Regions from separate parts of the Thalassotalea maritima genome, predicted to be linked through region 1. Evidence: predicted binding sites of a transcription regulator. Region 1 holds the regulator's gene; the other holds the start of a gene.
The links. The regulator LexA, encoded in region 1, represses DNA repair genes until DNA is damaged. The targets are predictions, from matches to a motif close to TACTGTATNNNNATACAGTA.
Positions count from the first base shown of each region.

Region 1 (3,441 bases):
GAGCGATTTTTTGTTCATTTATCCAGCGCTCGTAGTCCGCTTCTGAGCGAACATCTACAACAATTGGCATATAACCATGGTCTTTACCGCATAGCTCGGCACAGCGGCCGCGATAAATGCCGGGTTCATTGACTTTAGTCCATGCTTCGTTGATAAAACCAGGATTAGCGTCTTGTTTTACCGCAAAGGCAGGCACCCACCATGAGTGGATAACGTCATCTGAGGTAATAAGGAAACGTACTTTGCGATCGACAGGGATAACCAAAGGCTTGTCGACTTCGAGTAAGTAGTTCTCACCTTTCTCATCGCCTTCGCCTGCGCGGTTGTCGAATTGAGTTCGAGGAGTGGATAAAACACTGTAAAATTCAATGTCTTGATCAAAATACTTATAATGCCATTTCCACTGAGAACCGGTAACTTGAATGGTGATATCAGAGTTGCTGTTATCTTCCATATCAATTAGGGCAGTGGTTGCTGGCCATGCCATACCGATTAAGATCAAAACAGGAATGGCTGTCCAAAGAATTTCAACTTTGGTACTTTCGTGGAAATCGGCCGGCTTGACGCCTTTAGATTTGCGATGAAAAATCATCGACCAGAACATTGCACCAAATACAACCACACCAATTGCTGTGCAAATCCACAGCACCATCATATGGAGGTCATAAACGTTTTGGCTGACGTCTGTCACACCTTTAGTCATGTTCCATTGTGATTCAGCCCAAGCTGGACTAGCAAATATACCTGCCAATCCTAGCCAACCTAGGTTACCTCTCTTCACTCGACATCTCCTTCTGCTTAACAAGCCTAAGAAAATACAGAAAAAGGACAGGATACATCTTCACTCGATGTCGCAAATTTCCGTAAATTATTGTTTTTGTTATTAGACTAAATACTTCTGGAATTCAGTCTATTACGTACGACCAATCTACGTTTGGGTATAATTTGAATGGTGTAGATTTAGCGCGCTTTGTTGTTATTATTCAATGGCTCTATCTACGCGTTAAGCTAGACAATGAGTCATTTTTGTTTATTTCATGAACTAGGATTACTTAAAATTTGAACAAGATCTAGTGTTTTGATTGAAAAAAAGAAATATTTTCAAGGGGTAGGAGCTAGAGTAAATACTCTCAAAATGCTTGAGGCAAGCTTGATGAAAGAGTTGTAGGAATCGAGTTTGATGATAAAGCTAAGAAAAAGACCGAGTCTGTTTGCTTGTTTTTTGAACAGCGAGCTAACTAATCTAGCCCGCTAGTTGTCGATATTGATTTACATCCAATCAGCATTGCGAACAATACCAACAGCAATACCTTCAATATTAAACGGCGTTGATGCTAGATCGACAACAATCGGTTCAAAGGCTTCATTTTCAGCATGTAAGTACACAACATTACCTTCGCGTTTATAACGTTTAACGGTGACATCATCGTCGACGCGAGCAACCACAACCTGACCATTATGAATATCTTTAGTTTGATGCACAGCAAGTAAATCGCCATCCATAATACCGATATCTTTCATACTTTCGCCGTTAACACGCAATAAATAATCGGCTGCTGGATGAAATAAGCTGGCGTCTATTTTGTAATGATCTTCAACATGCTCTTGCGCCAAAATTGGCTCTCCAGCAGCGACACGACCAATTAGAGGTAGACCTTCTTCTTCAATATGCTCTTCGGCTAATTTTATACCGCGCGAGGTACCCGGCAGCATTTCAATAAAGCCTTTTTTCGCAAGTGCTTTTAAATGCTCTTCGGCTGCATTGGCAGATTTAAAACCAAAGAAATTGGCAATTTCTGCGCGGGTTGGAGGCATGCCGGTAGCGGCGATTTTTTCTTTGATAAGATCAAATATTTGTTGTTGTCTGGCTGTTAGGGCTCGCATGCGTAGTCGCCTGTCTATATGTACAGTAACTGTTAGTATATACAGCTAGCAGTAATAAGCAACCGCTAAGCGTTTGTTTTATTTAAATAGACTTCGTTGCCGCATTTCTCTTAGTAGGAAGGTATATAAGGATGACTTTGTCTTATTGTTTTTTTAGGATAAAATGCGCCAAAATATTTTATTCAGTTGGTATATTCTTGTGCAGTTTAGAAAAGATATCAATGGTCTAAGAGCCATTGCAGTAATAGCTGTTGTGTTGTTTCATTTTAATGCGAACTGGATGCCCGGAGGTTTTGCGGGAGTAGATGTATTTTTTGTTATCTCCGGTTTCCTAATGACGGGGATAATATTTAAAGGGATCGAGCAAGAAACTTTTTCGATATCGAAGTTTTACCTTGCAAGGGCTAATAGGATCATACCTGCATTAGCGGTTCTTTGTTTGGTCTTACTGGTGTTCGGCTTATTTTTCCTGACTCCGTTAGATTACAAAGCACTAGGAAAGCATGTACTCAGTAGTATGACCTTTTTATCCAATATCGTATATTGGACAGAATCTGGCTACTTTGACACAGCTTCACACGAAAAATGGCTTTTACATACTTGGTCTTTATCTGCTGAATGGCAATTTTACATACTCTACCCTCTAGCCCTTATTGCGATGAGAAAGCATATGTCATTGATGGCTATGAGAAAGGCCATCTTAGCAGGAACTGTAATCGGGTTTTTCTTATGTGTAATAGCAACCTACCACTGGGCTAATCCTTCATACTATCTATTGCATACTAGAGCGTGGGAGATGATGATTGGTGGTGTTGCATACCTCTACCCGTTAAAACTTGCAGAGAATAGAAAAAAAGCCTTTGAATGGCTTGGGTTAGTACTAATAATCTTATCTTATACATTCATATCAAAAGACAGTTTATGGCCAGGCTATTTAGCTTTAATCCCTGTTGTAGGGACGTTCTTGCTAATCCAAGCTCAAAGAAATGATAGTTTCGTCACAGGTAATATTATATTTCAGTATCTAGGTAAATGGTCTTACTCTATATACCTTTGGCATTGGCCTTTTGTTGTTGCGATATTCTACTTTTCTTTAACGGAAAATTTTATATATTTAGGCATTTTAGCATCGGTCTTCTTGGGTTTTCTCAGTCACAAATATATAGAGACGATTAAATTTAGAAATGATTTCTCGCAATTATCGCAATACTTAAAATGTAAACCTATTGGCCTTGTTTTCTCGATAGGTTTATTAGGGCTGATTGTGTTGGTGAATAATGGTTTTTTAAAGCTTGCTCCTCATCATTATCAAGAATTAATTGGTAAATCAGTTCCAAGCCCATACAGAGACACCTGCCATATCGGTTCTTATCAAGAGCCTTCAAAGTCGTGTGAGTATTTTGGTGAAAATATATCTTGGGCTATTTTGGGTGACAGCCACGCAGTAGAAATTGCTTATGCGTTAGCTGATAAATTACAGTCTGACGAGGTTGGGTTAAAGCATTTTAGCTATTCTGGGTGTATACCATCATATAAGAAATCCGCCGATTTTAGTGA
Region 1 is NZ_CP166919.1:296,651-300,091, forward strand. It holds gene coxB (cytochrome c oxidase subunit II) at 1-703, opposite strand, end outside; gene lexA (transcriptional repressor LexA) at 1,270-1,884, opposite strand; gene ACAX20_RS01295 (acyltransferase family protein) at 2,048-3,441, shown strand, end outside.

Region 2 (3,441 bases), 980 kb from region 1:
TCGTTATCGATAGAGCCCCTGGCAACGACTAACCACTTAATGTCATAGCCGTTAATTTTAGCTACAAAAAAGGCTTGTCATTGACAAGCCTTTTTCATCAGCATGGTAACCAAAGTTACTTCGATACCATTACCATGGCTGGACGGATCAAGCGGCCATTTAATTCATACCCCTTTTGCATTACGGCAATAACGGTATTAGCGGCAACGCCTTCAACTTCTTGCATTGACATTGCTTGATGAAATTCAGGATTGAATGGTTGATCTTGTGGATCAACCGCTTTAACACCAAACTTATCTAACCCTGATAACAAACCTTGTAGGGTTAAGTTAACGCCTTCATAGGTGTTTTTCTGTGCTTCATCTTCAGCGTCGATGGTTGCTAAACCACGCTCTAAGTTATCAACCACAGTTAACATTTCACCAGCAAACTTCTCTAACGCAAATTTACGTGCTTTTTCAACATCTTGCGCACTACGACGACGAATGTTTTCAACTTCAGCTTTAGCGCGAACAACACTGTCTTTCTGCTCATCGATGGTTGCTAAGGCAGCAGCTAACTTCTGCTCTAGTTCAGCAATTTTCTCTTGCTCTGGCGATAATTCAACAACATTTTCTGCTTGCTCAGTCTCAGCAGCTGTCTCGATAACATCAGCTTCAGTCGCTGAGTTCATTTCTTCTTGCACAACTTCTTGCTGTGGCTCGGTTTTATTTGACTCTGTGGTCATTGAAAACTCCCAAATTTCTTACAGCGATAAAACGCTAGTGCTCTATATTTCTGAGGTAATTAATGGGGGCATTATAACCGCTTTCAAGAGATATTTTGACTAAAAATATCATTGCGTCTTTACAATAATTAAAATCTTGGTAAAACTGCCATAATAAATCAATACATAAAGGCAATTAAGACAACCGCATGGCTAACATTTATCAGACCATTGGACTTATCGGTAAACCCGATCATGACGGTGCGTTGGCAACCATTGCTGCTTTACATCATTATTTACAGGATCACGGCTACACGGTGATGATTGAAAGCAAAGTTGCTAAGGAGCTTAACAAAGATGCCAGTGTAACATTCGATATTGTCGATATTGGCGTACAAGCAGATCTTGCCGTAGTGGTGGGTGGTGACGGCTACATGCTGGGAGCAGCCCGTGTACTTGCAAGCCATGATATTGATGTGGTCGGAGTTAACCGCGGTAATCTTGGCTTTCTTACCGACTTATCACCGGATAACTTAATTGAACCACTGGACGCCATTTTAGCCGGAAAATCTAAAACCGAAAATCGCAGCTTGCTTTACGCTGAAGTCTATCGTCATGGTCAATTAAAAAGTGCTAATGCGGCGATGAATGAGGCGGTATTACACCCAGGCAAAGTTGCTAGCATGATGGAGTTTGCGGTTTACCTTGATGACGCTTTTATGTTTTCACAGCGCAGTGACGGCATCATTATCTCCACACCGACTGGGTCAACCGCTTACTCAATGTCCGCAGGTGGGCCAATTATGACGCCTAACCTTAATGCCTTAACCTTAGTGCCAATGTTTCCACACACACTCACGTCAAGGCCTATCGTTGTTGATGGTGATGCTGAAATAAAAATTGTTGTTGCCGCAAATAATCACGAAGAATTGCAAGTGAGTTGTGATGGTCACGTTATCTTAGCGGTAATGCCAGGCGACGAAATACGCATTAGAAAAAACAAAGATACCTTACGTCTCGTTCACCCACTAGATTACGATTACTTTAATGTGCTGCGTACTAAACTGAGTTGGGGCAACAAGGTGTATTAACGGATAATGAGCTGAACCCACAGATTATTCAGTCCGCTCAACCCAAAACTCGAAAAAGCATTAAAGTTATTGATAAATAAGAAGTTATCAATAACTTTAATGCTTTTTTATTGCTCGTTAAAAATTCCACTTGCAAAGCTGAAAAAACACTGTTAATTTTCACTGTATAAATAAACAGTAACCTATAGTTACGCATTGATATTGCCAATTCGAAACGCTTTGCAGAGGCCACTATGCTTATCAACCTATCGATTAAAAATTTTGCGATTGTCAGTTTTGTCGAAATAGACTGGCAACATGGCATGACCACCATCACCGGTGAAACGGGCGCAGGTAAGTCGATTGCCATTGATGCTTTAGGCCTGTGCTTGGGCGATAGAGCGATGAGTAATACCGTAAGACCTGGTGCTGATAAAGCCGAAATTTGTGCAAGTTTCGATGTAAGTAAACTACCGAAAGTACAAAAATGGCTGTTGCATCATGACTTACAGCAAGAAGATGAATGCATCATTCGCCGTGTGATCTCAAAAGAGGGCCGCTCGAAAGGCTATGTTAATGGCTGCCCGGTGCCGTTATCGCAATTAAAGGACATTGGCCAATACCTCATTAATATTCACGGTCAACATGATCATCAGTTACTATTAAAGCCGAGTGAGCAAAGACGCTTACTCGATGATTATGGCAAGCACCAAAAGCTACTTAAGCAAATTGGTCAATTACATCGCCAATACACCAGTCTGCTCAACGAAAAGCAAGCACTGCAAGCAAGCCACGATAAACGCCAAGCTGAAATGCAATTATTGCAATATCAAGTAAAAGAATTCGACGAATTTGCATTACAAGCAAATGAATTTGAACAGCTAGAGAATGATTTTAAGCGCCATGCTAATGCCCAACAATTACTGCAAACATCAGAGCTTTGTTTAGCACAGCTTGCTGGCGATGACGCCTACTCGATATTGTCACTTATTCAACAATGTGGCGATCAACTGCATAAGCTGGCCGAGCTTGACAGCAATGCGCAGACAATCGCAGACATGGTAGAGGACGCACGCATATCACTGCAAGAGGCACAACATGATTTGAGTCATTATCAACAGAGTATTGATATCGATCCGCAAACCTATGCTTTAATAGAGGAGCGCTATTCATTCGCCTTACAGCTTTCTCGGAAACACCAAGTATTACCTGAAGCCTTATATGATTATCACCAACAACTGCGTCAACGACTGGCATCTATTGGTGATGATGACAGTCGATTAGAGTTCATTGATGGTGAGCTCATTGATGTCTGCCAAAGCTATCAACAATTAGCGGCACAATTAACCCAAGCAAGACAGCGCGCAGGGGAAAAGCTTGCCAAACAAATTAGTCAATCGATGCACCAACTCAACATGGAAAATGCGCGTTTTTCTGTCCAATTACAACAACACCCGCAGCAACAGCTAAGCAGGCATGGCCAAGATGACATAGAGTTCGTGGTAAGTATGAACCCTGGTCAACCACTTGAAGCGTTGCATAAAGTGGCCTCTGGTGGCGAATTATCCCGCATCAGCTTGGCCATTCAGGTTATCTTGTCAGCTAAAGTCACCACGCCAACACTGATTTTCGATGAAGTTGATGTTGGTATCAGTGGCCCCACGG
Region 2 is NZ_CP166919.1:2,625,294-2,628,734, forward strand. It holds gene ACAX20_RS11720 (DUF6702 family protein) at 1-32, shown strand, start outside; gene grpE (nucleotide exchange factor GrpE) at 116-727, opposite strand; gene nadK (NAD(+) kinase) at 916-1,797, shown strand; gene recN (DNA repair protein RecN) at 2,031-3,441, shown strand, end outside.
Region 2: recN (DNA repair protein RecN) is a predicted target of LexA. The motif match lies at 1,958-1,977, and genes of this name have one in related genera.